DNA from 3 places in the Brevibacillus sp. FSL L8-0520 genome. Region 3 is predicted to be linked to each of the others. Evidence: predicted binding sites of a transcription regulator. Region 3 holds the regulator's gene; each other region holds the start of a gene.
What was found. Region 3 encodes LexA, which represses DNA repair genes until DNA is damaged. Its sites were predicted from a motif close to CGAACATATGTTCG; they were not measured.
Positions count from the first base shown of each region.

Region 1: a site for LexA is predicted at 3,068-3,081, ahead of uvrB (excinuclease ABC subunit UvrB). Genes of this name have one in related genera too.
Region 2: a site for LexA is predicted at 5,157-5,170, ahead of NSQ24_RS16360 (DNA polymerase IV). Genes of this name have one in related genera too.

Region 1 covers NZ_CP150171.1:4,785,360-4,795,784, forward strand. Annotated here, with positions in the region: gene uvrA (excinuclease ABC subunit UvrA) at 1-1,005, opposite strand, end outside; gene uvrB (excinuclease ABC subunit UvrB) at 1,020-2,996, opposite strand; gene NSQ24_RS23475 (flagellar hook capping FlgD N-terminal domain-containing protein) at 3,169-4,104, shown strand; gene NSQ24_RS23480 (hypothetical protein) at 4,234-5,973, opposite strand; gene NSQ24_RS23485 (PDZ domain-containing protein) at 6,158-7,426, opposite strand; gene NSQ24_RS23490 (S41 family peptidase) at 7,598-9,073, opposite strand; gene NSQ24_RS23495 (peptidoglycan DD-metalloendopeptidase family protein) at 9,173-10,372, opposite strand; gene ftsX (permease-like cell division protein FtsX) at 10,395-10,425, opposite strand, start outside.
Region 2 covers NZ_CP150171.1:3,276,551-3,286,975, reverse strand. Annotated here, with positions in the region: gene sdaAA (L-serine ammonia-lyase, iron-sulfur-dependent, subunit alpha) at 1-296, shown strand, start outside; gene recG (ATP-dependent DNA helicase RecG) at 297-2,351, shown strand; gene NSQ24_RS16370 (hypothetical protein) at 2,636-4,231, shown strand; gene NSQ24_RS16365 (GNAT family protein) at 4,490-4,987, opposite strand; gene NSQ24_RS16360 (DNA polymerase IV) at 5,229-6,470, shown strand; gene NSQ24_RS16355 (hypothetical protein) at 6,467-6,907, shown strand; gene NSQ24_RS16350 (YolD-like family protein) at 6,904-7,254, shown strand; gene NSQ24_RS16345 (C39 family peptidase) at 7,322-8,104, shown strand; gene NSQ24_RS16340 (hypothetical protein) at 8,322-8,606, shown strand; gene NSQ24_RS16335 (EAL domain-containing protein) at 8,953-9,681, shown strand; gene NSQ24_RS16330 (hypothetical protein) at 9,710-10,063, shown strand; gene NSQ24_RS16325 (GGDEF domain-containing protein) at 10,060-10,425, shown strand, end outside.
Region 3 covers NZ_CP150171.1:3,035,250-3,045,674, reverse strand. Annotated here, with positions in the region: gene hflX (GTPase HflX) at 1-266, shown strand, start outside; gene NSQ24_RS15200 (methionine gamma-lyase family protein) at 274-1,554, shown strand; gene NSQ24_RS15195 (MerR family transcriptional regulator) at 1,714-2,124, shown strand; gene glnA (type I glutamate--ammonia ligase) at 2,156-3,490, shown strand; gene NSQ24_RS15185 (DUF4269 domain-containing protein) at 4,303-4,896, opposite strand; gene NSQ24_RS15180 (DUF456 family protein) at 5,104-5,589, shown strand; gene lexA (transcriptional repressor LexA) at 5,775-6,398, opposite strand; gene NSQ24_RS15170 (LysM peptidoglycan-binding domain-containing protein) at 6,555-6,911, shown strand; gene NSQ24_RS15165 (DUF896 domain-containing protein) at 6,992-7,189, shown strand; gene crcB (fluoride efflux transporter CrcB) at 7,282-7,650, shown strand; gene NSQ24_RS15155 (UvrD-helicase domain-containing protein) at 7,854-10,100, shown strand; gene NSQ24_RS15150 (iron-sulfur cluster biosynthesis family protein) at 10,420-10,425, opposite strand, start outside.

The DNA.
Region 1 (10,425 bases), 1.8 Mb from region 3:
CGGAATGTCCATCCGAATGTCAAAATGACGGCAAGCGGACTCCAGAAGCTGCTGATAGTACGTCGAGGACTTCGGCTCCCAGGCTCCGATGGCACCGTCGGCAAGCGACTTGGTGACGTCGGGTACAACCATGTCCGGGTCCACTTCCAGTTTGACGCCCAGACCATCGCACTCCGGGCAGGCGCCGAATGGGCTGTTGAACGAAAACATGCGCGGCTCCAGCTCGCCGATGGAAAATCCGCAGATCGGGCAGGAGTGCTTTTCACTGAACAACAGCTCTTCCTGCTCCATGACATCGACGATCACCTTTCCATCGGCCAGACGAAGCGCGGTCTCCAGCGAATCGGCCAGCCGCGCCTGAACGTCCGGCTTGACGACAATCCGGTCCACGACGACCTCAATGCTGTGCTTTTTGTTTTTCTCCAGCTTGATCTCCTCGGACAAATCGCGAATCTCGCCATCTACCCGCACGCGGACAAAGCCCTGCTTGCGGATGTCCTCCAGGAGCTTGACGTGCTCTCCTTTGCGTCCCTGAACCATCGGGGCCAAGATTTGCAGCCGGGTACGCTCAGGGTACTCCATCACGCGGTCGACCATCTGCTCAACCGTCTGGGACTGAATCTCGATGCCGTGTTCGGGACAGATCGCTCTCCCGATGCGCGCGTACAAAAGGCGCAGGTAATCGTAAATCTCGGTAACAGTCCCTACTGTAGATCGCGGGTTGCGGCTCGTCGTCTTCTGGTCGATCGAAATGGCAGGGGACAAGCCTTCGATGGAGTCGACGTCCGGCTTGTCCATCTGCCCGAGAAATTGACGGGCATAGGCGGACAGCGACTCCACATACCGCCGCTGTCCTTCGGCGTAAATCGTATCAAATGCAAGCGATGACTTCCCTGATCCCGACAACCCCGTCAGCACGACAAACTTGTCGCGAGGAATGACGACATCGACGTTTTTCAGGTTGTGGGCACGGGCACCTTTCACCACAATATGTTCCAATGGCATGCAATTCCCTCTCCTTAGAGCTCTGCCTTCAGCTCAAGAATCAAATCACGCAATTCGGCTGCTCGCTCAAACATGAGGTTGCGCGCCGCTTCCTTCATTTCTTCTTCCATTCGCTCAATCACCTGGATGCGATCCTTCTTCGGCATCTTTTTAAAGTCGGCATGCGGCAGGTAATCTGCCTTCTCTTCCGCTACCTTGGTCGCTTCGATGACTTCGCGGACAGCCTTCTTGACCGTTTGCGGGGTAATTCCGTTCTTTTCGTTGTATTCTGTCTGGATTTTGCGGCGCCGTTCCGTCTCGCTGATCGCCGCCTTCATCGAATCGGTTATTCGGTCGGCGTACATGATGACGCGTCCCTCGGCGTTCCGGGCAGCGCGTCCGATCGTCTGGATCAGGGAGCGCTCGTTGCGCAGGAAGCCCTCTTTGTCCGCGTCGAGGATGGCGACGAGCGAAACTTCCGGCAAGTCGAGCCCCTCCCGCAGCAGGTTGATCCCGATCAGCACGTCAAATTCCCCCAGACGCAAGGAACGCAAAATTTGCATCCGCTCGATCGTCTTGATGTCGGAGTGCAAATAGCGAACCTTGATGCCGATATCCTTCAGGTAATCGGTCAGATCTTCCGCCATCTTTTTCGTCAAGGTCGTCACCAAAACCCGTTCGTCCTTGGCGATGGTGGCCTGAATCTCGCCGATCAGATCGTCGATTTGCCCCTTGATCGGGCGGACGGTCACAGTCGGGTCCACCAGACCCGTCGGGCGAATAACCTGTTGGACGACTTCCGGACAGTGCTCAAGCTCGTAGGGACCCGGGGTCGCGGAAATGTAGATCGCCTGCTTCAGCTTCGCTTCGAATTCCTCGAATTTCAGCGGTCTGTTGTCTCTCGCTGACGGCAGACGGAAGCCGTGCTCTACGAGAACATCCTTGCGTGCCCGGTCACCGTTGTACATGGCACGTACCTGGGGCAGGGTCATATGCGACTCGTCCATAACGACGAGAAAGTCGTCGGGAAAATAATCGATCAGTGTATACGGCGCGTGTCCTTCCGGCAAGCCGGTCAGATGGCGGGAGTAGTTTTCAATCCCGGAGCAGAAGCCCATCTCCATCATCATCTCGATGTCGTAGCGGGTGCGCTGCTCCAGACGCTGCGCTTCCAGCAGCTTGCCTGCCGCGCGAAACTCCGCGAGCCTCGCCTCCAGCTCCATCTCGATGCTTTGGACGGCGCGCTTCATTTTTTCTTCGCGCGTTACGTAGTGGGAAGCTGGGAAAATCGCTACATGATCGCGCTGCCCGAGGATTTCCCCGGTCAGGACATCAATCTCTGTGATCCGTTCGATTTCATCGCCGAAAAACTCGACGCGGATCGCCTGCTCGCTTTGCGAAGCCGGGAAGATTTCCACGACGTCTCCCCGTACGCGGAACGTCCCGCGAACGAAGTTGATATCGTTGCGGTCGTACTGGATGTCCACCAGGCGATGAAGGATTTCGTCGCGGCTTTTTTCCATCCCGACCCGAAGCGACAGCAGCAGCTCTCTGTATTCCTCGGGCGAACCCAAGCCGTAAATGCACGACACCGACGCCACGATAATCACGTCACGCCGCTCAAACAACGCGCTGGTCGCGGAGTGGCGCAACTTGTCGATCTCGTCGTTGATGCTGGAATCTTTTTCGATATACGTATCCGATTGGGGAATGTACGCTTCCGGTTGATAGTAATCGTAGTAGCTGACGAAGTATTCCACCGCGTTGTTCGGGAAAAACTCCTTGAACTCGGCACAAAGCTGGGCAGCCAACGTCTTGTTGTGGGCCATTACCAGCGTCGGCTTGTTTACCTGGGCAATTACCTGAGCAATCGTAAAGGTCTTTCCCGTACCGGTCGCGCCCAGCAATGTCTGGTGCCGCTTTCCGGCGAGCACACCCTCCACCAGTCCGGCAATGGCTGTCGGCTGGTCTCCGGACGGCTGAAACTCCGATACCAATTCAAAACGGTCCATTCCCTCGTTCATCTCCTTGTCACATCTCATTTCCATTATAACACAATCATTCAAAAAATAAGCCGCAAATTCGAACAAATGTTTGTCTTTACTCTCAAGCAGATTTTACCGATACATTGTAAAGAAGAATGTGAACGTACTGAAGTACCCGTCAGAGACAGGGAGGACAGCCATGTCAGATACAAACACCGTCAATAACAGCACTCACATACAGCCCCATTTGAGCTATAAAGGCAAAAAGGAGTTTTCCACCGAGCTGGACCAGAATGCCTTTATGAAGCTGATGCTGGAGCAGTTGAAACAGCAGGACCCGCTCTCTCCGATGGACAATTCGCAATTCCTGCAGCAAACGAGCATGATGACCATGGTTGAGAAGCTGACCAAGATGGCCAGCCTGATGGAGCAGTCCAACAACAGCATGCTGACCCTGCGGGAATACGAAGCGCTGGTCGGCAGAACAGCCAGCTACGACATGCAGAAAAAGGACGAAATGACGGGCGAAGTGACCCATGAGAAAAAATCGGGAGTCATCGACGCCGTATACCTCGATCAAGGAAAAATCTACTTCCGCATCCAGGGCGAACAAACGCCAGTCCCCCGCGAATGGATCGAGGGTCTGGAATCGAAAGGCTTGTCCGGAAACAGTCTGGACAACAGCCTGAAGTACGCCGAGATGATCGGAAAAGAAGTGTCCTATACGGAGTCGAAGCAGGTGGACAAGGATGGAAACCCTGACACCACGGACGACGTCACTTCCGTCGATGAAGTCAAAAACGGAGTCATTGTCGGATTCACGATGAAGGACAATGCCGTGCAATTCCAGCTGGACAACGGAACCTCGATCAAGCTGGAAAACATCAAGGGCATGTCGGTCAAGCCGGACAATGCGCGAATGGACAATACCCTCCAATATGCCCAGATGATCGGCTATACAATCACCTATACGGACTCGTCCACCCAACCAGACGGAACGGCATCGACCAGCGAGCTCACAGGTGTGATCAAAGCGGTCAGCATGAAAAATGGCCTGATCGAATTCGTTCTCGACGACGACAAGAAGGTAAAGCTGAACCAAATCATCGGGTACGAAGCGCAGGCATATGCGTAAACAGATTATTGTGTGGATGCAAGCAAACTGTGGATGCTAGCAAACGCATCAGCGAACCGTTGCAAGCAACAAGCCAAAAGCCGTTCGGATTCCATTTCCGAACGGCTTTTCCTTTTGTGCACCCTGCTTTTATTCATCCACGATTACTTTTCCGGTCAAAGCGTCAACGTATACGGTCGTATCCACCCGGAGGTCCGGTCCACAGAAGCAGTGGGCACGCGATTGTCGGAACGACAGATCATACACCAGCTTCCACTCCGGTTTGTCCTCCCGCTTTGACTGCTGCTTCACATACACAAGCTCCAGCGGATATGCTTGCAGCAGGGCATTTAAAGCTGCCTGTTCGGAGATGGCTTGGGTCCGCTCGGGAAATTTCACCTGATCGTAAGGTTCTGTTCTCAGCTCGCGGATGGAGCCGTCCAAAGGATTGACCTCAACGACGTATGCTCCTTCTTCTGCGGTTTGCCCGCTTTTTGCCACAGGCAGTCCCCCAACCACCGGATCTGCCAGCCAAATGCTCCGTTCTTCGTTCCCCGCATCAACAACCCGGAACTGCCGAGTTCCTGCTGGCAGCAGCTTTTCGATCAAGGAGAGAGCTGATTTGAGATCTCTGCTCTTGTCTGTTTTTTTCCGGGGAGACGTCCCATCGTTTTGTTTCATGCTGATCAGCTTGCCCGTCTTGGCCTCAACCTCTACGAGCAGATGATATCTGTTCTCTCCCTTTGCATCGTCCGGAAAATTCCCCAGGTGGTACGGCTTCTCCTGATCAGCGACATCTTTGGCAAACATCCCCCAGATATAGATACGGTGCTGTTCTCCGTTTTCCATGTTCTTTGAAATAACCGACAACGGCCATTTATCTACGTCTGCGCGGGCGATTTCCTTGGCGAATGCTTTTACCTCCGCCTCAGTCTTCAAAGCGGCGTAGCGGCCTTTTCCTGCTAAGGAGACCATTTGCGGCTTTTTCTGAGGGGCCTGCATTCGTTTTCCCGTAAAGGCATCGATGGCACTGCCGGTATGCGGGCCTTCCACGATTCCTCCCTTGATGGCATAAACCAGCCTAGCCTGAGGTTGGCGAGCTTCTGCTTCTGACACTGGCGCAGCTTGGTCCGGCAGCATGTACATCAGCTCCAGCGGCTTGCTTTCTGCAAAGCGCTGGTGAGCCGTGGTCATTGACAGCACGCGCTGCGGCGACGGCATTTCCTTGTGATCGATCGGTTCATAAAGGGCACCGTTGAGCGTGCGAAAGCCAATGATCCGCCCTGTCGCATCGACCGTGACCAAACAGTCGTACGCATCATTCAGCGCTACTTGGTTATGCTTGCGGACAAACCGAACCGTAAACGTACCGTCTTGATCCATTTCGTCTTGGCGAATTCCGCCTTGGCGAGTTCCGTCCTGACGGGTGACGTCTCGTGCTTCGTATGATTTTCCAAAAGGATGAAGGCCATACAGAAAGGCGGCAGCCCTCGACCTGACGACCTCCTCGGTCAGCAGCCCTGTTTGGTGGGTTGAAGCACCCGACGGCTTCAGCTCCAGCACCAGCAGATTTCCTGATTGACTGTCAAATATCGCCTGATCTTGCGGCTCCCCATCTTTATTTCCTGCCATGATAAACGAGACTCGATCGCCGCTGACGCCGGGACCGTCAACCGGACCATCGTAAACGACTGAGCCGTTTCGCAGCTCAGGAATCAGCCGGGTTACATTTTGAATCCCCTTGGATATCGCTACCGGTACAGGAGTGACCGCTGCCGCCGCTTTTGCTGCTGACGCTTGGCCTGGAGAGGCGAACGGGAATGAAAGCAGACTGGCTGTTATGACAGTTCCGGCGCATAAGCGCAGCGCATGTTTTCTATATCGGTTCATGCAGATTGTATCCCCCTTTATCCACTATTCTAAAAAGACGCGTGAAGGGGCTGTCTTGTTACAAAGCGAGTGTATAAAAAAACCGGGAAGTCTGCTCACTTTTGCTTTCTCCCAATAGAAAAAGCGCAGAGCCTTTTCCCGCGCTTTTTTTGTTGGATAATAAGCCTTCCCTTGGAAGCTGCCTTTACGCTCCGAGATTGATCTTTTCCAGCTTCTGCTTCACTAGTTGAACAACGCTTGCTTGCTGCATATCGACAAACACTCTCGTATTTGCATCCGGCACCACGATAATCCCCAACTGATGGTGGTTGCCGGCGTATACGGCGCACTGGACGAATTTGACCTCGCCATCCAGGGTGAGCACTTCCATCTTGCAGAAGGCGGGATTGACTTGCAAGGCAGGGTACAAATCCTCTTTGTTTCGCACGGATACGCCATTTACCTTGACGATAATTTCTCCCGGCCTGATCCCGATCTCCTCTGCGGGAGTCCCCGGAAGAACTGCCATTACCTTGATTCCCCGCGTGGATTGGATAAAATATGGAGCCTTTTGCCGCTCCTGCCACTGGCTCAGCCAGAATAGACCTTCGTGGCCGATGAGTGCAAACACTGCAGCCAGAAGGATCAGCGGCATCCACAATGCTGCCAGCGCAGTCAATCCGAGCAGCACAACCGCATACAGCGCCAATTGCCTGGATATTTGCCCCGCCCGCTGAGCTGGCGTCTCCGTCTGCGTCAAAGCAGAAAAACCGGTGACCGAAGGGAGCAGCAGCAACGCAAAGGATGCAGCGCCGGGGGCAAAAAACGGCCAGCCCGGATACAGCGATCCGCTAAAGCTTCCCGCCTCTACAGGCACGAACAGCGCAAGCGGCGTCACCCAAAACGAGTGCAGCAGATAAGCCCCGACAATCCGTCCACGCTGTCCCTCCACGAATAACGGCGACGCATCCCGCCCCCTGTTCCAACGGACCAGAAAGGCCTCAATCAAGTGCATGATGGCTACGAGCGCCAAAAGCGGCACCGGCTTAGCCTGGACGAGCATGCCCCAGAGCAGCCCGATCCCGGGTACGGAAGAGACGTCTGGAAAGACCTTGGCAACTGCGTGAAAAAGCGTCAACAGCCCTGCACCATAGGCAAAACAGAGAAAGCGCAGCCGGATTAGGGCCAAAACTGCCGCAAAGCCCCACAGCAGCCAGAGATCCTGTATTTGTACGGCAACCCCAAGTACGGCCGCCAAAAGAGAAATCAGCAATCCTCCCACGATGCCCATGCCGAGAGAGCGAATCGTCTGCTGGAGGGGGAATTGAATGCGAACGGCAAACAGTTGTCTTTCCAGCAGCATCTGGCGCCGGTAGTGCAAATAAATAAACAGCAGAAACACGTAAAAAACAGGGTTAAAAAGAAAACCGCCAAACCCGGCCAGCACCGATAGAACATCACCTTGCAACGCCATATGCCTCACCTCGCATAAACAGCTTTCGAAAACGTGACGGTGCCAAGCTATTGGCAACGTCATCGCAGCACTCTTCTTGTCAGCTTCAGTCAAAAAAGAAACCACGGCCATTCATAGCCGTGGTAACCATTTCTACGGAAGGCAGGAGATTCCCTGCCTTTTCCGCCTGGATTATTTTGCCTTGTTCTGCTGAGCAACTACTTCGAGCGCCTTTTGCAGTTGAAGGTCATTTTCCGGTTTGCGTATTTCTTCACGCAGACTGTCTTCCATCGCTGTCCGCGTCGCCTGATCAACCTTTCCGGTCGCCGGCAGCTTGTGGGCAGTCTGGAATTTCTTCACGGCCTGCTCCGTCTTCTCGTCAAAGTAACCGTCGTCACGGCCCGGAGAGAGCTTCAGCCCGGTCAGGATCAACTGCAGGTTCTTGACATCGCTGCCCGCCATGTCCCTAGAAAGCACTTTGTCTGTCGGCAATTGAGTCGCGTTGAAGTACGCAGGCTGCTCTACTTTCACGTCAGGTTCGATGCCTTTTTCGTGAATCCAATTGCCTTTTGGCGTCAGCCACTTGGCGATGGTCAGCTTCAACTGGCTCTTGTCGGCCATTTCCATCGTACTTTGGACGGTTCCTTTGCCAAAGGATTTCTCCCCGACGAGCTTGTAGCCTCCGCTTTCGCTCATCGCTCCGGCAAGAATCTCCGACGCGCTCGCGCTGCCGCCGTTGATCAGGACCGCGATCGGGTACGGCTTGGCAGCGTCTGTCTTGGAAAAATACTCTTCGCGCTGTTTGTTGGCAGAACCGTATTCAATTTCGACGATCTTGCCCTTGTTTGGTATCAACGTTTCGCCGATTTCCTTCACAGCCAGCAAATAGCCGCCAGGATTTCCGCGGACGTCAATGATCAAACCGCCGATTCCCTTTTTCTCCAGATCAGTCAACTGATCCGTAAAATGCTTGGATGTGTCGGAGGAGAATTGCGTCAGGCTGATGACTCCCACCTTGACTCCGTTCTTCTCCATGATTTGACTCGTCACTGTCTCAATCGGAATATCGTCGCGGACGCAGACGACCGTGAGCGGCTCTGCTACTCCCGGACGGGCGATCTTCAGGACCGCTTTCGTACCTTTCGGACCGCGGATTTTGGTAACGGCCTGATGGAGATCAAGCCCTTCGAGCGACTCGCCGTTTACGCTGAGAATCTGGTCGTTGGGACGCAAGCCCGCACGTTCGGCCGGGGAGCCCTTAAAGGGCGATACCACGGTCACACGTCCGTTCTGCATCGTCACCTCCGTACCGATTCCCTGGAACGTCGAATGCAGCGTAGAGTTGAATTCTTCCGCCGATGTCGGGTCCATGTAATCGCTGTACGGATCTTTCAGGGAACCGACCATGCCGCCGATAGCCCCTTCAACCAATTGATCCGTCGTCACATCCTGAATGTACTCCTGCTTGATGGCCGAAAACGCATCAAGCAGCTTTTTGAATTCTTTCGGGTATTCCTGGCTCCCGGTGAACAGAGAGCCTGCCGCTGCGGTAACAGCCGTAGCGTTACTCGAACCGGCGGACGTCTTCATCAAACCCATGGTCAAAAAGCTGCTCGCGACCATGGTGACGATCACGAGGGCAAACACGGAACGTCCATTCCATTTCATCGTCACGACACCATCCTTTGTGCTCCCCGGTGGAAAAGGTATGCAGCTAGTGTATGCAAATCTGTCAGGCAATATTTGCCTGAACGTCTCCGGAACGCGCTAGCGAAGGTACGGCATCGGATCGACAGCCACTTCGTTTTTGTACACGGTGAAATGCAAATGGTTGCCTGTAGAACGGCCGGTCGATCCGACCTCGGCAATTTTCTGGCCTTTATCTACTTTTTGTCCCACCGACACCTTGATGCCGCCCTCACGGATGTGCCCGTAAAGCGTGGTAATCTCGGGACTGTGCTTGATCATCACCGCGTTGCCGAAGCCTCCGTAGTAGCCGGCGAAGACGACAATGCCCGGAGCAGCTGCCTTGATCGGAGTTCCTTTCGGGGCTGCCATATCTACTCCATTATGCCCAGCAGAGCGGCCGGTAAACGGGTCTCTGCGCACTCCGAAGCCGGAGGACCAGCGGAACAGCCCATCGTCGATCGGCAGTCCAAGCTGCCCGCCCTTGTAGCCGTTGCTGCTGGAGCTGAGCGCACGTACTCTTTCAGCGTACTTTGCCTCTTCCTGTTTTACAAGGGCCAATAATTGCTGGCCGTATTCTTCCAGGCTCTCATTCAGCTGCTCTTCTTGCTTTTGCAGTTCGGCCTTCACGACAACGCTCCGCTTGTACTGCTTGTCCAATTCGGCTTTCAAATCTTCCGCCTCTTCGTACATTCCTGCGTACACGGTGAGCTGGTGGTCGATCTCTTTTTTCTTCTTTTCAATCGTGTCTTTGTCCCGCTTGTTGTCTTCGAGAATTTTGGTATCCTGCTCCAAAATCAGCTTCAATCCCTGCATGCGGGTCAGAAAATCGCCAAAATCGGACGCGCCCAGCAATACGTCCAGATAAGAGACGTTGCCGCGCTCATACATAACCTTGACACGCGTCTTCAGCAGGGCATCCCGCTTGGCGACCCGGTCGATGGCCTCGTCGAGCTGGTCCTGTGCTTCTGCTGCCTTTACCTTGGTCACTTCCATCTCGTTTTCGAGCTTGTCCAGCTTTTTCTGGGTTTCGTTGCGGCGAAGGTCAATCGCCATCAGCTCTGTTTCCAGGTCTTTTGTCTGCTTCTGGACCGAAGCGATTTGTTGCTTGGTCGCCTCTACCTTCTTTTTCTGTGCTCTCGTTTTTTGTTGAATAGCTTTCAATTCCTGATTGATTTTGTCTAGGGATGACTTGCTTGCTGCCCAACTGACGGTTGAAGGTGCGGCGGAGACAGCCAGAAGGCCTGTCACCAGTATGGATAGCAGTATCTTCTTCCTCATAGTTCTCCTCCCTAGTAAGTGATTACACCCGCAAAAAGCGGCGTACGGACACC
Region 2 (10,425 bases), 240 kb from region 3:
CCATCGCCCTGAAGAACATGCTCGGTCTCGTTTGCGACCCCGTGGCCGGACTTGTAGAGGTTCCCTGTGTCAAACGGAACGCGATGGGGGCCGCGATCGCAACCGTAGCTGCCGATATGGCGCTTGCAGGGATCAAGAGTGTGGTGCCGACTGACGAAGTGATTGAAGCGATGTACCGGATTGGCTGCTCCATGCCGACTACCCTCAAGGAAACAGCACAGGGAGGTTTGGCCGCGACGCAGACCGGACGCCAGATCGAGGCCAAAATCTTCGGTGTGCAGCTGGAGAAAAAGTAAATGAACGAATGGTACGACGCGCCCGTCTCGCTCTTGCATGGGGTAGGCGAGGAGAGGGCCAAAGCTTTCGCAGGTTTGGGCATTGAGACTGTGGGGGAGCTGCTGGAGTATTTCCCGAGCCGCTATGAGGACTACCGCGTCCGCGATTTGACAGAGGTGAAGGACGGAGAGAGGGTAACGCTGGCAGGCACGGTCTACGGCGAACCCTCTGTTCGCTTTTACGGCAAGCGAAAATCGCGTATCTCCGTCAAGCTGGTCATGGACAGAGTGGTGGTGACGGCGGTCTGGTTCAACCAGACATTCGTGAAAAGCAGGCTCTCTCCGGGAAAAGAAATTCTCGTGACCGGAAAGTGGGACAAGCACAAGCTGCAAATCACCGTCAGTGAAATGACCGAAACCGACTCCGACCGGGCACAAAAGAGAGGGGAACTGGCACCCATTTATCCGCTCGGCGGAGATGTGACCCATACGCTTTTGCGAAAAACGATCCAGCAGGCGCTTCGCCAGTACGGCGAGCAAATCCCGGAGATTCTGCCGACCGATATCGTCAGTCGCTACCGGCTCATGCCCCGGCCTGACGCGATTCGGTCGATCCATTTTCCGCAGGATGCCGAGAACGGACGCCAGGCGCGGCGGCGGATCATGTTTGAAGAGCTTTTTTTATTCCAATTGAAAATGCAGGCGCTCCGCCGGATTGCCCGGGAGCAGACCGAAGGGACGGCTCTGCAAATTCCGATGGAGGAATTGCGCACCTTTGTGAAGTTGTTGCCGTTCCCGCTGACGGATGCACAAAAGCGGGTAATCAAGGAGATTCTCACCGATATGCGTTCGCCGTACGCAATGAACAGGCTGCTTCAAGGGGACGTCGGCTCGGGAAAAACCGTAGTCGCGGCCATCGCTTTGTTTGCGGCAGTCAAAGCGGGTTTTCAGGGCGCTTTGATGGTGCCGACAGAGATTTTGGCTGAGCAGCACGTCCAGTCGCTGACAGGGCTTCTTTCCCCGCACGGCATCCAGGTGGCGCTGCTGTCCGGCTCGCTTACAGCCAAACGGCGTCGCGAGGTGATCGGAGCCTTGCAGATGGGCTTGATTGACGTCGTTGTCGGGACTCATGCCCTGATTCAGGAGGATGTGTTTTTCTCAAAGCTCGGCCTGGTAATCACGGACGAGCAGCATCGCTTCGGGGTGGAGCAGCGGCGCATTTTGAGAAACAAAGGCCTTACTCCCGACGTGTTGTTCATGACGGCCACACCGATCCCGCGCACGCTGGCGATTTCCGCCTTCGGTGACATGGATGTCTCCACGATCGACCAGATGCCGGCGGGGCGCAAGCCGATCGAGACTACGTGGAAAAAGCATGAGCAGTTTCACCAGGTGCTGGAGCAAATGCGAGAGGAACTCGTGAAAGGCAGGCAGGCGTATGTCATCTGCCCGTTGATCGAGGAGTCGGAAAAGCTGGACGTGCAAAATGCGATTGACGTTCATGCTCAGCTCTCGCAGGTATTTCCTGAGTACGGGGTCGGTCTTATGCACGGGCGCCTGCCAGCAAAGGAAAAGGATGCGGTGATGCAGGCCTTTCTTTCCGGGGAGTATGCGGTGCTGGTTTCGACGACCGTGGTAGAGGTAGGGGTAAACGTCCCAAACGCGACATTCATGATCATTTATGATGCGGAGCGGTTTGGGCTTGCCCAACTGCATCAGCTCAGAGGCCGTGTTGGCCGCGGCTCGGAGCAATCGTACTGCGTGCTGATCGCCGATCCCAAATCGGAGATCGGAAAAGAGCGGATGCGCGTTATGTGCGAAACGACAGACGGTTTCGAACTGTCGCGCCGCGATTTGGAACTGCGCGGTCCCGGCGACTTTTTCGGGACAAAGCAAAGCGGCTTGCCTGAATTTAAGGTGGCCGATCTGATGAGCGATTTCAAGGCATTGGAAGTGGCTCGCCAGGAGACGGCTGCTTTGGTAGAGAAGGAAGAGTTTTGGAAAAACAAGGAATACGTCTGGCTTCGCAGTTATCTGAAGCGGGAAGGTGTTTTGGACGGGATCGTCTTTGATTGATCGTCGTCAGCCAAAACGTCCCGGACAGAAGGCAGCTAGACGACTGCGCCTTTTCGAGTGAATGGACTCGGAAGGGCGTTTTTTGTTGGAATGAACTTTGTTTATCGAAGGATCAAACAAGCGGGACAGCATAAGATGAGTTGTGATGCTAGATGAGTTGTGATGCTGCCAACTCAAGCCAATTCCGCTGTAATTCCCACCAGTCCCGGCCGTATGGCTGAAACGAAACACGCTTTCCTACGTCTTACAGGGAAATATTGTTAAGAAGTCAAAGGAGCGAAATCATGGTTCAGATGAAACGCTTACAGGCATTCGCGCTGCTTCTCGCAGGCACATTGCTTTTAACCGGATGTGTTCCTGCCGCAAGCACAGGCACACCGCCATCCGGCAGCGGCGGAAATCAACAGCCGGAATCACAAGCGCCACCTGGGAGTACAACTCCGGGGACAACCCCGAATTCCTCCTCCGGGCATCCGCCAACGCCTTCCTCCGCCGAGTGGAATCCAGCAGAGATTCCGTTTGACTATGCATCGATGAAAGCAGATGTTGTGATCCGACTGGATGAGGAGCCGGTACTGCAATCTCCGATCAGGACTCCGGTTGGTAGTGGACCGCAGACATTTACGTTGTTCTTTCGTCAGGCGATGGACCGAAGCAGTGTGGTAGAAGCGATTGAATCGCGGATAAAAGAGAAGGCGTCTGCCGAGGAATGGTTTATCGAGCCCGACCTGGAGTTCCGTTGGGTCCATGATAAACAGCTTCACCTCCGGGCGACACCCAGGACGAGAGTACAGCCGGAAGACGGAATAAAGGAGTATGTATTGGATGTAAAAGGCGCACGCACCGCCAGCGGCCATGTTCTGTCGGAACCCCCTGGCTTCCTGGCTGTTGTTCTTGCTCCCAACCAATTGTGGAAGGTGAGCCTGGATGGAAAGGTGCGGGAGCAGATCAGCGGGTATCCCGGCTCGTATCATAGCGACTCTTTTCTCGACCCTGAGCAGCGATATCTGCTCTTGAGGCGGTATACGGAATATTGCGAATGCGACGCGCGGCATCCCCTCCTGTACGGGATCTATGACAGGCAGACGAACGAGCTGACTCGCTATCCAGTGGAGCTGACCACCAGTTACCGGGGGGAAGGCGCATTTGTTGCCGACCGGCGCGGCTTTTTTTATGCGGCACCGCAAGAGGGGCAAAACATGCCTGTCAGTGAAACTGCGGTTCCCGTCGAGATAGGGGAATTCGTTCACGGAGCCGACTTTAGCCATGACCGAAAAAAGCTGATCATGGCTGTTGGGCCCAAAGACCAGGAGCAAAATCTGGACCTGCTGCTGCTGAATCTGGAAACCGGAGAAAAGCAGCGGTTGACCGGTGCGCTGAAAGGCTTTGTGCCTATCGATGAAATGTACGGAGATGTCATCCCCATTTCCTTTGATGATGACGGGCGGCAGTTCACTTTTGCGATGCGGCAGAGCCGTAGTTCCTTCGACCAATTGCGTTACCGCTATGACTGGAAGACGGAAAAGGTCAGCGCGTGGAACCCGCCTGTTCCGAGAGATGCTTGGGCTGGCTATACGCAAACCGATGACGGGATGTATCAGATGTATTGGAATGCGGGGCTGTTTAAAGGAAAGGAGCACCTGATGGATTTCCAGGGAGAAGGGTTGTGGCTCCCAAACAGTCACCGGTATTTGTTTGCGAGACATAAAGAGAACGCGGAAGGGCACGCGGTCGCGATGGACATTATGGCTTTTGACGCTGACCAGCGAAAGACGGACACGTTGATCACAGACCTCTCCTTCGGAATCAGCTTTATCGGTGCAAGCGCTGACGGTCAGTGGCTGTACTTGCTGAGCAGCGGCGACCTTCAGCCGCACTGAGCAGGAAAGCCTTTCCCAGATGGAGACAGTTTGGTAGACAGCGCACCTCTTATGTGAAGACCAGCTTGAATTCTGCAAGACGAGAAAAACGGTCGGCAAGTGGAATTAGCGGATGGTGCTATATTCGCTAATTCCACCACCCGGCAAGCATTTTGCAAGCACGAGAGTCTCCACTTTCCTTTTCTTCCCGGCTTGCGTTTCCTTGCACCTTCATCTTTTGCACCATTATCTTTGCTTTTGGCGTATAACTCCGTTCAGTCAAGTTTGCGTCCAGCTTTTGTACTCGCGTGCCAGCATGGAGAGGACAATCAGCGATTCGTACCGATCGTTCGTTTTGAGACACTCCCGCAATTTTCCCTCCATGATAAAGCCTTCCGACAGGTAGAGCTGAAGCGCTCGTCGATTTTCCTCCTTGACGTCCAGCCAGAGGCGGTTGGCCCCCCACTCGTCAAAAGCCAGCCTTTTGATCTCCTGCAGCACCTTGCGCCCGTATCCTTTTCTTTTTTCGGAGATGGTAATCCGCATGAATTCGATACTCGCGTGCGGATTGGCCAGTCCGGCCAGGATCACGTATCCCACGCTGTTCCCCTTCTTCGCATCTTCTACAATCAAATGGCGGATATCCGGGTTTGCGAGAGACTGCTCATGCCGCGTGCTCTCCCACGGCAGGATGTAAGCGCGGTTTTCCTCCATCTGTTCGGTTTCGTATACATACGGTATATCTGCCAATGCAGTGGGACGCAGACGAATGTCCATCCTTTTCTCCTTTCTGCTCGTGAAGCTCCTGATCCGGCTTGCTGCTCGTTACGGGATGTCCATCCGGGCGCTCCACCGGTTCCTTCGCTTTTGATGCTTACTAATTTCTCTCCTGTCAGGCGACTTCCTTCAATTTCCAGCCCTTTTTTAAAAGTACATGGTATAAAAGCGAACATCTGTTTGCTATAATAAGAACAGAAATGAAACGGGAACATTTGTTCCTATTCAGGGGATGGTTGTAATGGCTCATGACAACAAACGGATTATTTTTCTCGCTGACATGCAGAGCTTTTATGCCAGTATCGAAAAAGCGGCTCAGCCGAAGCTGCGCGACAAACCGATCGTCGTAGCAGGCGATCCCGAACGAAGAAGCGGGGTGGTCCTCGCTGCTTGCCCGATTGCCAAGTCGTACGGCGTCACCACGGCAGAAGCCTTGTGGCAGGCTCAGCAAAAGTGCCGCCATCTGGTCGTGGTTCGCCCGAGGATGGAGACCTATATCCGTGTGGCTGTACAAATTACTCGCATATTCGAGTCGTTTACCGATCTGGTGGAGCCGTATTCCATCGACGAGCAGTTTTTGGATGTGACGGGAAGTGTCCGGCTGTTTGGAGGTCCGTGGAAAATCGCAGAGGAGATCCAGCGGCGCATCCGCTTGGAAACAGGAGTACATTCACGGGTCGGTATTGGAGAAAACAAGGTGCTGGCCAAAATGGCGTGCGACAATTTCGCCAAGAAGCGGGAGGAAGGCATTTTCTGGCTGAAGCGGGAGGAGCTTGCAGAGACGCTCTGGAAGCTGCCGATTGAAAAATTGTTTGGAGTAGGCTCGCGGATGAAACGGCATTTTCATCGCATGGGCGTATACCAGATCGGGCAGCTGGCGCAGCTCTCGCCCGCTGTGTTGACCCGGCGCTGGGGCGTCAATGGGGAGGTGCTGTGGCGTACGGCGCACGGCATGGATGACTCGCCCGTTTCGCCTCGTACGCATGATACCCAGAAGGGGATCGGTCACCACATGACGCTGCCGCGCGACTACCATACAGCTGCTGACATCAAGGTGGTGCTGCTTGAGCTGTGTGAAGAGGTATGCCGCAGGGCCCGCAGCAAAGAGCTGATGGGCTGGGTGGTATCGGTTGGATGCCGGGGAGCCGACTTTGACGTGCCGACAGGATTTGGACGTCAGCTCAAGCTGCCGGAGCCGACCAATGACGCGATGACGCTTTACGAAGCTGTCTGCCGCCTGTTTGACCGGCACTGGCAGGAAACCCCTGTTCGCAGCGTCGGCGTCAGTCTGGAGCAGCTGGTGCCTGACAACGTGGTTCAGCTCAACCTCTTTACCGATACTCAGAAGCAGCGTTCACTTGCCCGAGCTGTAGACGATATCCGCAATCGCTACGGAGCGGATGCGATTTTGCGTGCCGCTTCCATGTCGGGAGCCGGGCAGGCTCGTGAGCGTGCTCGCAAGATCGGGGGGCACTATAAATGACGGAGAGGCAGGACGCTGAGGAAGAGCAAGAACTGGTCCGCTTGTACGTGTTGTTTGGCCTGTTGTTTCGGGTTGCGATGGTCGATATGGGAAAGGGGCGGACCGTTCCCTTCAAAATTTCGTACGACTGGTTTTTTCAGGAGCTGTCCCGCTGGGCAGAGCGGGAGCATCATCAGTTGCGGCGCCGGCTTCGGCAGATGGGCTGCATTTTGCTGACGGCGACCCGGCAGGATGGCACCTATGTGGTACAGTACCGACATCGCGGATATGTCAGGGAAGCGGTCTATTCCATCGAAGTGCTTCGCTCCGAGTGTCAGGAATTGGCCCGCTCCTGGATGACGGCAAGGCCGAAATCCTTTGCGGATGAACCGCGAGCAATGTTTCAGAGGCGAGAGGAAGAACAAGGCGCAGTCAGCAAAGAGGAGAGAAGGACATGAGGGAAAAGCGCGTTTCCAAACGGGATAATTTGTTTGTGGCAAGCCGTTTTGTGCTGCCGGAGCACCGTGAGATGTACATCAGGATCAAAGCGGAAGAGCTTCGTTATGTGCCGCCTGGGCTCGACGAGGAGCAGATGGCTGAAATAAGCGGGCGTATCTGGGAGGCACTGCAAACAGGTCAGGGTGTCGTGCTGACGTATTACGATGGAAAAAGTGCTTGCGGTTTGGCGGGGAAAATCGCCCACGTCGATCAGGCATTAAAAAAGATAAAGCTGCACACGGATAAGAAGACCGTCTGGATTCCCTTTTCCAGCCTGCTTGCGGTAGAGTTGGAAGCGATCTCCTGAGAGAGTCTGTACATGGACTGCACGACTCCAGGGCATCCTGTGGATAAAATCGAAGGGGATCAATTCCGTGAGACAAACGGCCATTGCCACTCTGACGGCATGGGGAGTTTTGCTGACGGGATGCGGTGCAGCAGCGCCGCAAACCGAACAATCCCAGCCTGTTCCAAGCAGCGAGCGACTAAGCAGCAAGCACCCAAGCAGCGAACAATCAGCGATTCCGGCACCGCTGGCCTTGCATACAAATACAGCCAGACCCGCTCAAGCGATGCTGGATATTCCCGTTATCGCGCAAAATCCGGAATTAAAGAACGGCTGCGAGGTGACGAGCTTGGCGATGCTGCTGCAGCATGCCGGTCATTCCGTAGATAAAATGACACTGGCCCGGCAAGTTAAAAAGGAGCCGGAACCGATCGTTCAGCAAAATGGCGATATCAAAAAATGGGGGGATCCGGCTGAAGGCTTTGTCGGGGATATGACAGGAAAGAAAAAAGGCTTTGCCGTCTACAATAAACCGCTGGAGGAACTGCTTCGGCATTATATGGGGGAGCGGACGGTCAATCTGACTGGAGAAAGCTACGAAACGCTGCTGGACAGTGTAGCCGCAGGGTATCCCGTAGTCATATGGGCGACCGGAGACTTTACGCCGCCGACTGAGTGGGAGTACTGGGACAGCGACGGCAAACAGATCGTGGTTCCTTTTGACGAGCATGCCGTACTGCTGGTCGGATACGATGAGACTTACGCCTATGTCAACGATCCGCTGACAGTAAAAAAACAGCGGAGAGTAGCTCACCAGGCGCTGAAGAACAGTTGGGAAGCATTGGGAAAACAAGCGGTCACCTATCGGTAAAAATAGGGAGGACAAGGACAAACAGCGAAAAACAGCGGCCCGCGGTGAAAAGTTGTGTGCGGTGACGAGGGAAGGGTCTTAAAAACGATAAGCGGGGAAAAACCGGATTTTTTCGCAGATTATTGTTCAAAACGCATTTTGCCAGAAGGGAATGTTTCCTTGTATCGTTAGAATGTCTTAACTGATCAAACTTGATGGGAACCAAAGGGGATTGTACATGTTAGCACAAGAAATGGGTGTCATTTTCACGAAGCACGTGGGGCACATGACCGCCAAGCGCTGGACTGACTTTATCCAGCAGTTGGAGAGCAAGGGGCTGTACGTCGTGATCGAGACAGACACAAACGGGCGAGTGATGAGCCCTCTCGGCGGCCTGATGCCAATGCCATGCAAAAGTGAGACGCTCCAAATTTTCACGTCCGACGAGCTGCAGCAGCGGGGGTTGCCCGTCGGCCATCACATCGTCACAAAGAGCAAGGCAAGCGGAAACCTGACGACATAAAACCGCAAGCCAAACAAAATCGACAAGAACGAACCTTTCTTCACCGAGAGTCGGCTGGGGAAAGGTTTTTTTGCGCTCAAAAGAAAGCGTTTACTCCATAAAAATATCCTTGCCAACAGAAAAAAATAATCAGGTAGTTCAAATTACATAAAAAAGAAAAGGAATTAGGTAAAAATTAGCGAATAATTAGGGATAATGGAGCTATTTGTCAAAAGGACTCTTTGTGAATAGTGAGTCTATTTACCTAAATAGATGATCGGGCTGGTTGTACAACCAGCTGGCGTGTCCGTTTGAAGAGGGTGCAGGGTACGATCATTTTAATCAAACATGTAAGGAAGGTAAGACGATGGAGAGCATAGCAGAATTTATTGAAAATCGACGATTCTACCACGTATTCCAGCCGATTTGTCACCTTCCGGAAAAAAAGGTTATAGGATATGAAGCGCTGATTCGCAGCGTATCCCCTATCGGCCCTGAAGCATTGTTCCAAAAGGCGACTGAACAGAATAAGTTATTTGAATTGGATACCCTGTCTATTTCACAGGCATTGACTGTTTTTTTCATGCCCCAGCAGAGGCAGGAAAAAAGAGAGTTTCTCTTTGTCAACATTTATCCGTCTACGATCGTGGAGGATCAGTTTCCGGCATTTATTGATGGCATCATGAGCAGGTTTCGTCCCAATCTGAGCAAAATTGTTCTGGAAATCAACGAATCCATCGTAGAGCGAAAAATATGGCTGAACCCGCTGTTTACGAGAAGAATCGCCATGCTTAGAAAGATCGGCTTCAAGATCGCGCTGGATGACGTCGGAGAAGGAGCGACAACCTTTCGCAAGATTGTCGAGATCTCCCCTGATTTTATTAAAATGGACAAGTTCTTTTCAGATGGCTTGGCCCATTCAGGAAAGAAACAAAAAATCGTACAGCTTTTGGTTGAGTACTGCCGGGATGAAGCTGAGCTTATTTTGGAAGGGATTGAGCGCGAGGAGGATTTTTGCTGCGCCGCGAGCCTCGGCGTAAAAACCGGTCAGGGCTACTACCTCGGGAAACCGGGACGACTGAATCAATATTCATGAAAAGTGTACATACTGGAGGAAATATGTGATGAGTGACAGAAACGTGTATTCCCGGAAAGCGACGCTTTCTCTACGAATCTCGGAATTCGAGGTTCCGCCGATGCAGGATCTCTTAATCGTAGGAAGAAAAGCCCCCATTGGGCCAGAGGCCGTCAGGCGGATGGCAGAGGCGCTTTCGCCGGAGCAATTTACTTTGGTGAAGATAGATCATCCGAGAATTGAGGCTGTCCTCATCCGAAATTCGCTGATGCAGATGCTGGATAGAGATGTGTTGATGAACATTATTCTGGAGGAAGCAGAAAACATGATCAGCGATTCGATGGTTCTTCGCTCTGAGTTGAAAATCGCTGTTTCTGTTCAGCGCGAGGTGGATCTGTCATGAAGGTCTCCGAAATCATGACTACTTCCGTTCACACCATTACGTCGGGAAGAAGTGTTTCCTATGCGGCGGAGCAAATGAATGAATGGAAGATCGGGTCGCTGATTGTAGTCGATCACGACCAGGTACAGGGAATCATCACTTCCCGGGATGTCCGATCATCCCATCCCAATCGGATCGTAGCAGATGCCATGACTCCCAATCCCGTCACGATCAGTCCCGATCACGACATTTGGGACGCCTATCGCATGCTCACGGAGAATCAGATTGAACGGATTCTCGTCATGGACAAGACAGAGATGAAGGGGCTGGTGACTCGCGAAGAAGTGATGCGAAAGCTGGCTGAGTTCATGGATTCGCATACA
Region 3 (10,425 bases):
TTCGGCAGGAGGACCGCGCCGAATTGCTTAAGCGGATTGAAGGCTACGTCTACTCCTCGTTTGATCGCTATACCTTGATCGTCCCGGCAGAGCGCGGCGACATCCTGTCGCTTTTGCACAGGGAAGGGGTAGAGATGGAACAGGAATTTGACGAAGCGGATTCCTCCTATCGGATTTCTGTCAGAGTGAACAGAGATCATCCCATCTACGGAAGGATTGCTCCTTTTCTCCTGGAAAAACCAGAGACTGAAGAAGAGAGTTGGTAAGTAGCACATGTTTTCCTTATTTGCCCACGGGGAGCGTCTGCGCCCCATCGTAGAAGAAGTAGAACAAATGATCACAGGGCGGCATCAAGAGATCGCTGCCCTGGTCGACTATAATCAGTTGAAAGTGCTGCGTTCCTTTCAAAAGCATGAAGTGAATGAATTTCATTTTGCGCCCTCGACCGGGTATGGATACGATGATTCCGGTCGGGCGGCGCTGGAGTCGATTTATGCGGATGTGTTCGGTGGAGAGGATGCGCTTGTACGCCCTCATATCATTTCTGGGACACATGCGATCGCTATTTCTCTTTTTGGTTTGCTGCGCCCCGGTGACGACCTTCTTTACATTACCGGAAAGCCATACGATACGCTGGAGGAAGTGGTGGGCGTCCGCGGAGAGGGGCAAGGCTCGCTAAGGGAGTACGGCATCGGGTACCAGTATGTGCCGCTTGCTCCTACCGGAGAGATCGACTTTCCCGCAGTAGCGGCAGCCATCACTCCGAAAACAAAGGTAATCGGTATCCAGAGATCTCGCGGCTACGCAGACCGTCCGTCCTTTACGATTGCCAAGCTGAAAGAGATGATTCAGTTTGTCAAAGAGATCAATCCCGAACTGATCGTCTTCGTGGACAATTGCTATGGGGAATTCACGGAGGAGCTGGAGCCGCTCCAGGTCGGAGCAGACATCATGGCAGGCTCGCTGATCAAGAACCCCGGAGGCGGCTTGGTCAAAACCGGCGGCTATATCGTCGGCAAGAAGGAATTGGTCAAGAGAGCTTCCTACCGCATGGCGGCCCCCGGGATTGGAGCCGAAGGAGGGGCATCGCTGTACTCCCTGCTGGAAATGTTCCAAGGCTTCTTCCTCGCGCCGCACGTGGTAGGCGAGGCGTTGAAGGGCGCGGTCTTTTCCTCGGCTTTGCTTGAGCGCCTGGGCTTTCGGACGAACCCGCTATGGAACGATCCTCGTACGGATTTGATCCAGTCTGTCGAGTTTGGGAGTGCCGAACGGCTGATTGCTTTCTGTCAGGGAATCCAGAAGGCAGCGCCTGTCGATTCCCATGTTACGCCTTACCCCAGTGAGATGCCGGGCTATGCCGATCCGGTCATTATGGCGGCCGGGACGTTTATTCAGGGAGCCAGTATCGAGTTTTCTGCAGACGGACCGATTCGTCCCCCTTACCTCGGGTTTGTTCAGGGCGGACTTACGTACTCCCATGTGAAGGTGGGCATCCTGACAGCGCTTGACGGCCTGCTGGAAAAGGGCTTGCTCGATATTCCCGGAAGAGACTAGCAAAGATCAATCGGAGTTGTTTATGAGGCGATAAGCACAAACAGCGGCTTGTCGCTTTTTTATTACTTTTTTGTGTAATCTTTTCTGACATCCGTTGACAGAGTTGCTTTTGAATCATACAATAGCAAGCAAGGAATGATTTCAAAGGAGGGACAAGTCATGAGTGATGACCTTCGTCGAAACATGGCGCTGTTTCCCATTGGTATCGTCATGAAGCTGACTGATCTGACTGCGCGGCAGATCCGTTACTATGAGCAGAACGGACTGATACAGCCTGCACGTACAGAAGGAAAGCAGCGGCTTTTTTCTTTTAATGATGTCGACCGCTTGCTGGAAGTGAAGGCCTTGATTGAAAAAGGACTGAACATTGCCGGAATCAAACAGGTGCTTCAGCTGCAAGACCCTGTTCCGGAGCAGACGGAAATTACCGTCAGTTCGGAGGCCAAGCGGAAGGAACTTACCGAGCAAGAGCTTCATCAGCTCCTCAAACAACAAATATTTTTCAGCAACGCAAATCGCCCAAGCGAGCATGCGTTGATACGTGGAGAGCTTTCCCGCTTCTTCCACTGATACATGCATACGACTATAGGAGGAGAGAAACGTGAGCAAGTACACCAAAGAAGACATCTTTCGTTTGGCCAAAGAAGAGAATGTAAACTACATTCGCCTGCAGTTCACTGATCTGATGGGGATCATTAAAAACGTCGAGATTCCGATCTCCCAATTGCCCAAAGCTCTGGACAACAAGATGATGTTCGACGGTTCTTCGATCGAAGGCTTTGTCCGCATCGAGGAATCCGACATGTATCTGGTGCCGGATCTCGATACATGGGTCATTTTCCCGTGGGGGAATGAGCATGGAAATGTCGCTCGCCTGATCTGTGACATTTACAATCCAGATGGAACTCCGTTTGAAGGGGACCCTCGCTACATCCTGAAACGGGCGCTGAAAGAAGCCGAAGAGATGGGCTACACGAACTTCAACGTCGGACCGGAGCCGGAGTTCTTCCTGTTCAAGATGGATGACAAAGGCGAGCCGACCTTGGATTTGAACGACCAGGGCGGATACTTTGATTTCGCTCCGCTCGATCTGGGTGAAAACTGCCGCCGTGACATCGTTCTCACGCTGGAGAGAATGGGATTTGAGGTGGAAGCATCCCATCACGAAACTGCGCCTGGCCAACACGAAGTCGACTTCAAATACGCAGATGCCATCCAAGCTGCGGACCAGATTCTCACGTTTAAACTGGTGGTGAAAACGATCGCACGCAAGCACGGATTGCACGCAACGTTCATGCCCAAGCCGATGTATGGTGTCGCCGGCTCCGGCATGCACACCCACCAGTCTCTCTTCATCGGGGAGAAAAACGCATTTTTTGACGACAAGGATACCCTCGGCCTGAGCAAAACGGCGAAGCAATACTTGGCCGGTATTCTGAAGCACGCCCGCGGTTTTGCCGCCATCACCAATCCGCTGGTGAACTCCTACAAGCGCCTCGTACCGGGCTATGAAGCTCCTTGCTATGTAGCATGGTCGGCGAAAAACCGCTCTCCGCTTGTACGGATTCCGGCATCTCGCGGTATGAGCACCCGGATTGAGGTTCGCAACCCGGACCCTGCCGCCAACCCATATCTGGCTCTCGCCGTGATGCTGAAAGCAGGTCTTGACGGAATCAAGAACAAGCTTGAGCTGCCGCCGGCTGTCGATCGCAATATCTACATCATGAACGAGGCTGAGCGTGAAGCAGCGGGCATCGCCAGCTTGCCGGCTACCTTGAAGGACGCGATCGAATGCCTGAAGGCCGATCCGGTCATCTGCGAAGCGCTTGGCGAACACGCACTGATGCACTTCGTCGACGCGAAGGAAATCGAGTGGGATATGTTCCGCACCCGTGTAACGGAGTGGGAGCGCGAGCAGTATATGAATACGTATTAATATTTAGGGGAAAGAGTATTTGTATTTCTTTGGACCCTAAAAAGAAACAAAACTTGTTTAGTTTAATCTTAACTAGGTTTCAGCTTTATAAGTTAGATACGCCTTAAAGTAGATGGGAAACTTGCTTTCCTATTAACTTTAAGGCTTTTTTTATGAATTTATTTGACTAAAGTTGGATGGGATGCTGCTAATAAAGATAAACCCCCTTTACAATGCAAAATTTAGAACAAAATACCTAAAATATGTTTACAGATGTGTATATTAATGGTTAAATAAAAAATTATTAACATATTATTTGAGGGTTGGGTTTAATGAAATGCGGACTTAACCCAGCGTATGCACACTAACTCGGGTTTTTACAAAAATGATCATTTCTTTTCTGAAGTCCGTTTAAGAAATGATTATTGATAATAACGAGGTGATATTATTAAAAAAATTGCGATTTCCATTGTGTTGTCGACAATGATGATGATTTGGGTTTTTATTTTTATGATCTCAGATCTAATTCAACAATTGGATTTTGGGCCAAACAAAATTGTAATTACTGATTATCGAGTTCCAGGATTCTTTGAACCCGTTTGGCTTCCCATTTATGTTGGATTCGTGTACATTTTATATCAGTCTCTTAAAAAAAATCATGATTTGCCGTCTTCAACTGAAATCTAACCAATAAAAGGTAAAACGACAAATCTAGCAATCCAAAAAAGATGACTTCCGAAGTATCCAGAAGTCATCTTAATTTTATGCCCGCATAAGGACACACAAGTTGTCTGAGTTTACCATTATTCGTATTTCCGGTTTACGGCCGGCGTTTAGGTCGGTTTATTTGCCATCACTTGCTTAAGCTGTTCATTCGAATATCTTTCCAATTCAAGTAAAGCCTGATAAGGATCATCTCCGACAATCCCGTAATACAGAGCGAAAGCAGGCTCCGTTTTCAGCCCCCGTTCTTTCAAAGCCCGAATCTCTTTTGCTGCTTCTTGCCCAGACAGCTGGAGCAGCCGTGCTTCGATCATCATATGCCGGTAGGCGTTTTGCTCTGTGACAGGAATCGGTTGAGCAAAACACTCCAATTGAAAACCGCGATACCAAAAGGAAGCAGTCGCCGTAGGGATGTTGCGGATTTCTCGGCGGTCTTGTGTGAAATGGTCCAAATGCCCGTATTTTTCTTTCAACACATGGCCAAACCGATCCAGGTCGGCTGTCGTACAGATCAAATCAAGATCGCTGTCCTCAACATCAATATCGAGGGGGATCGTTCCGCACAGAACCGGTTGATACTCTTTGAGCCCATCAAAGATTCCCAAGCTGTCGAGGACTGCCCAGGCTTCCCGCTGCCGAGGGGTTCCTTTTTTCAGGTAGGAAGGGTCAAACCAATCTCGCTTCGTTTGAGAATGCATAGCCATTTTCTGTCCTTTCAGATTATCTTTCTTTTATTTGCAACTCTGCAGGGGAACAATGAGGGACGAGACCATCTATGTTCCGATTCGACGTTTGGCTTTACGACTCGCAGAAGAACCGAGTATATACAGGTTTCTGTCAAAATGTAGCGAGTCGATGGAAACGAAAACCGCACTTTATCGTATACCCTATACAGAAGGGAGTGTCAATGGATGGAGATCTTGTTGTGGATCGTGATAGCGGCCTTGTTTATCCTCAGTATTGCCGGAATCTTTTTGCCGGTCATTCCTGATACGATTTTATTGTGGGGCGGATTCTTGCTGTATCACTTTTTTATTGCTGATCCGGGTGCCGGACTTCCGGCCTCCTTCTGGTGGGGAATGGCGGTCTTAAGTGTTCTTCTCTACGGTGCGGATTTACTCACCAACATGTACTTTGTCAAGAAGTACGGGGGCTCCAAAGCGTCATCGTGGGCAGCTGCACTGGGGATTTTGCTCGGGGTGATTTTGTTCCCCCCATTTGGCATGCTGATCATGCCGTTCGTGCTGGTCGTTCTGGTGGAAATGCTGATCCAAAAGCAGCCGTTTGAACGGGCTGTTAAAGCGGGAGTGGGTTCGCTCATCGGTTTTTTGGGCAGTGTGGTCGTAAAAGTTGTTCTTCAGGTAGTGATGATCATCTGGTTCTTTGTCGCACTGTAAGTGGGATTCGTAGGAGAAGGACCGATCAAAGAATCGAAGGAAATGAAAAGAAGAGGCGTCCGCGAGGCAATCGCGAACGCCTTTTTTGCTGTCAGGGTGGAAAAGGAAAGCTTGTCGTAGTCGATTGCGTTTTTCAAAGAGTCCGCCATAAGGCATGGCTCATCCAAGCAACGAAATCTCTTATTCTAGTGAATCAAGCGGTACACGCCAATCACTTTCCCCAGAATCGTTACAGAATCCAGAATAATCGGCTCCAATGTCGCGTTTTCAGGCTGCAGCCGGAAATGGTTCTTTTCCTTGAAGAAACGCTTCACGGTTGCCTCGTCCTCTTCAGTCATGGCGACGACGATATCACCGTTATTGGCCACATTCTGCTGGCGAACGATCACGTAGTCTCCATCCAGGATGCCAGCCTCGATCATACTGTCTCCGGACACGCGCAGCATGTACACCTTGTCCGATGTCACGATGCTGTCAGGGAGTGGGAAGTAATCCTCCACCTGCTCGACAGCAGTGATCGGCTGACCCGCAGTCACCTTTCCGATCACCGGTACGCGTACAACAGATACGTCAAAGTCGTCTTGAAAGCGCTCCTCTTCTTTCAGCAGCTCAATCGCGCGGGGCTTGGTAGGATCGCGGCGGATGAGCCCCTTTTTTTCCAACCTGGCCAGATGGCCGTGAACAGTTGAACTGGATGCCAGACCGACAGCCTCCCCGATTTCACGGACAGATGGGGGATAACCCTTGTCCCTTACTTCTTTGCGGATGAAATCGATGATGGCTTGCTGTCTATTGGATAGCTTGGACATAGACCACACCTCTATCTTCTCGAACATGTTTTCTATATTATACCATGGGATCCTGCGTTCGACAAACATAAGTTCGTTTTTTTCTTGACATGAACAAGTGTTCGCATTATGATGAGAACAAGAAGATAGAACGTACGTTTGCAGGGGGATGAAATAATGAGTACAATGACTGTATCTAATCGCTTCGCCAAAGAAGAAAGAAAAACTGCTCGTTTTGGCATTACGCGTGGACAGGCCATTCTGTTTTTTGCCGCTTTCACTCTCTTTTTTTACACTTTGACAGAACTAGTGTTCGCTTCTGGGGATCATACGGTACAACAAGCTCAAATGATCCAACCAGTAAAGGAAATCGTCGTCCAACCGGGAGACAGCTTGTGGGAGCTGGCGGTCACCTACAAGAGTGACCCGAAAATGGATGTTCGCGATATGGTATATGCGATTCAAAAATTGAACAAGCTGGAAAGTGCCATTATTTATCCAGGCCAATCGATTCAAATTCCTGTCGGGAATTGACAAGCTGCAGCTTTCCCTTGCTTCGTTGCCGAGATGTGATATAATAGAGCGGCATTCATTGAAAGCGAGGGGAAACGGCTTTGGTATCAGACGCGGAAATCAAACGGATCAACGAGTTGGCCAAAAAATCTCGTGAAGCCGGGTTGACTGAAGAGGAAAAACAGGAACAGAAAAAACTGCGGCAAAAATACATTGATGCTGTGAAAATGTCGCTTCGCTCCAATCTCGAATCGATCCGCTACGTGGAAGACCTCGAGGATAACAACCCCAAACACTAAAACGCACCATTTGACATAAAAAGAAGACATCCATGCTTTTTGCCTGGATGTCTTTTTGTTCCATACAAAAAAGGAGAGAAGGGGGGATTGCCATGATGGCATGGCTGGCTGTTGCCGTAGGAGGAGCCGTCGGTTCATTGCTACGCTATGGTCTCGGTCTCGCAATGAACCAACCCGGATTGCCGGCGGGGACATGGCTGGCCAATGTCTCCGGTTCTTTTCTCATCGGACTGCTCTATGCGTGGGGAAAGGAAAAAGGATTGATGTCTTTGGAGATGTACCTTCTGTTTACAACCGGGCTGATGGGGGGATTTACTACGTTCTCTACCTTTTCGCTTGAGGTGGTAAGCTTCATCGGAGATGGGCAGATCGGCAGAGGGCTGTTCTATGCAGGCGCCAGTGTTTTGGCCGGCCTTCTTGCTTGCGGTTCAGGGATCTGGATCGGCAGACAAGTGTGGTAAACAGGCAAGATATAGCGGGATAAGACGGGCAGGCGTCAACGAGAACAAAAGAGAGCCAATCCGGAAGCAACATCAAATCAAAGAAGAGGGCATTGGAAGGCTACGAGGAAACAAAGAAGAGCCCGTGCCCGGAAACCATGTGGAAATAAAACCGGACTTCTCCTTGCGATGCTGAACCTGACAATTTGGAAAGGAGGATATAAATGACTGTACAGCACCCGGACTACGAGCATGAACAGAAGAGACTCGATGAAACACGCTCTATTATCCAAAAGGAAGTGGACACTCTTCGGAAAGAGGTTAAAGAGATTACGGACGATTATGTGAAACAGGTCGTCAACTACAAAAAAGGAAAAGAGCTTCGCTACCTTGAGGACCAAGGACTGGAAAAGCCGTATTTTGGACGAGTGGACTTCCTGAAAGACGAGACATACGAGTTGGACAGCGTATACATAGGAAAGAGGGGCATCGTTCGGAGCGACACATTCGATTCAATTGTCGTTGACTGGCGTGCTCCCATTGCCAGTTTATATTACAGCGGCGAGAGCAAGGATGCGTACTTCCGCAGCGGCAGGGAGATTGTGCGAGGCGAAGTCCGCCTGAAGCGAAATTTTGCCATTGAGGACGGGAAGATTACAGGGATATACGATGGAGCGCTCAAAGAGACGATTCATCGCGAAGTTGGCCATCCGGATGAATTTTTGCAGGAAGGGTACATCGATGAGTTCCTGGCAGCCAACCTGAATCAGACGAACGACAGCAGATTGAAGGATATCGTAGCGACGATCCAGTCGGAGCAGAATGACATTATTCGAGCAGACAAGGATCGCCCGGTTGTCGTTCAAGGGGTGGCCGGAAGCGGCAAGACGACGATTGCGCTGCACCGGCTCTCCTATTTGATCTACAATTATCAGGACTCGATGATGTCAAAGAGGTTTATGGTTTTTGCACCAAACCGGTTGTTCCTTACGTACATTTCAGAGGTTCTTCCCGAATTGGGAGTGGATGACGTTCAGCAGGCGACATTCCTGGATTGGGCTTCCAAGCTGGTCAAGTCCATCCTTCCAAAAGGCTGGCGGATTCTGGACCCGCACAAGCCCCTTCAGTTGTTCTTTGAACAAGGACAGAGCGATGCCGAGCGTCGGACGGTGCTGCATCGTCTTCGGTTCAAGGGCTCGCTCGCTTTCCGGGATGTACTCCAGCAATATTTGCTGTTTGTAGCGGAAAACAGGGTAGCCTACAAAAAATTAAGCTTTGTCTACAACAGAACCAAACATGTTTTTACGATTCCGGGTGAGACCATCCGTCAGCTTTTTGCCGAACAATATGCCCATCTGCCATATCGTCGGCGAATGGAAGCCGTTCGAAAGCACGTTAAGCAGGACATCAATAAACAGTTGTTCGCCCATCTGCGAGAGAAGCGAATTGATCTGGATAAGCAAGCGTTGGCTAAATATGAGAAAATGATTGATCAGCTTCTGGACAAATACTTTTCCATTTTTCCTGAACTGGATGTCTTCTCGTCGTACCGCGAAATGTTGACCGACACAGCTTTATTGAAAGAGCTGACAAAAGGGGAAGTCAATGGCGAGGATATCGAGGATATTTGCCGGTCGTCTGCAGAGATATTCGAAGCGGAGCGGATCGAGCCAGAAGACGTTGCGCCGCTGATCTATCTGCGGCATCTGATCGAAGGATTGGAGCAGGCCGACCACTTTGACCACAGTGTCGTTGATGAAGCACAGGATCTCAGTGCGTTGGAAATTGCGGTGATCGGGCTTGTGACAAAGAGACATTCTTTGACGGTAGTGGGAGATATCGCGCAGGGCATCCATGCATACAGGGGATTGCAATCGTGGGAAGAACTGTTGGAGGGAGTTTTTCAGCAGCCGCGGGGGGTTTACTACACACTCGCGCAGAGCTACCGTTCCACAATCGAAATTATGAAATGTGCCAACGAGGTACTGCGAAAGATAAACCTGCCGGAGACGATTATGGCCAAACCGGTATTGCGGCATGGGGAAAAGCCTTTGTTGGCATCATGGGACGGGAAAGAACTGCCGGTTAAAAATCTGGTCCAGCTTGTAAATGATTATCGGCAAGAGGGCTTTCAATCCATCGCGATCGTAGCCAAAACAGCCGAGGCCAGCAAAAAAGCATACAAGTCATTGAAGGCCTCCATCGAAGGACTGAAGCTGCTGGGAAGCAAGGATACCCAATTCCCGGGCGGTGTCGTAGTAATGCCAGCTTATTTGACCAAGGGGCTGCAATTTGATGTGGTCATCTTGTTGAATATCGAGGAGTACTTGGACAATGAGTGGGATACAAAGCTCCTGTATGTAGCCATGACCAGACCCGTACATCGGCTTTTCATGATTCATCAGGAAGACAGGATGAGTCCGCTCTTTGCTGACGTGCCACCTGAGTTGTACGAGAAGAGATCTTTGTAAAGAAAAAAGTCTTGCAATAAAGAAGAAGGCTTTGTAACGAAAATAACGGCTTGCAACGAACAAGAGACTTTGGTAACGAAATAAGGTCCTGCAGCGAAAACGAGAACTCCGAAAGATGGGAAAGGCCCTGGAACAAAAAAGAGCTCTAGACCCAAATAGAGTTTTGCAACAATTGTATAGAGTCCATTACAAAAAAGAGACATCGACAAGATGTCTCTTTTTTTGGTTCCTAGCAGCTTTTACAAAAACAGCTTTTTCCCAAAACAATTCATTCTCAAGAAAACCCCGCTGATGACTCGCAGCGGGGACAAGGGAGCCATTAATG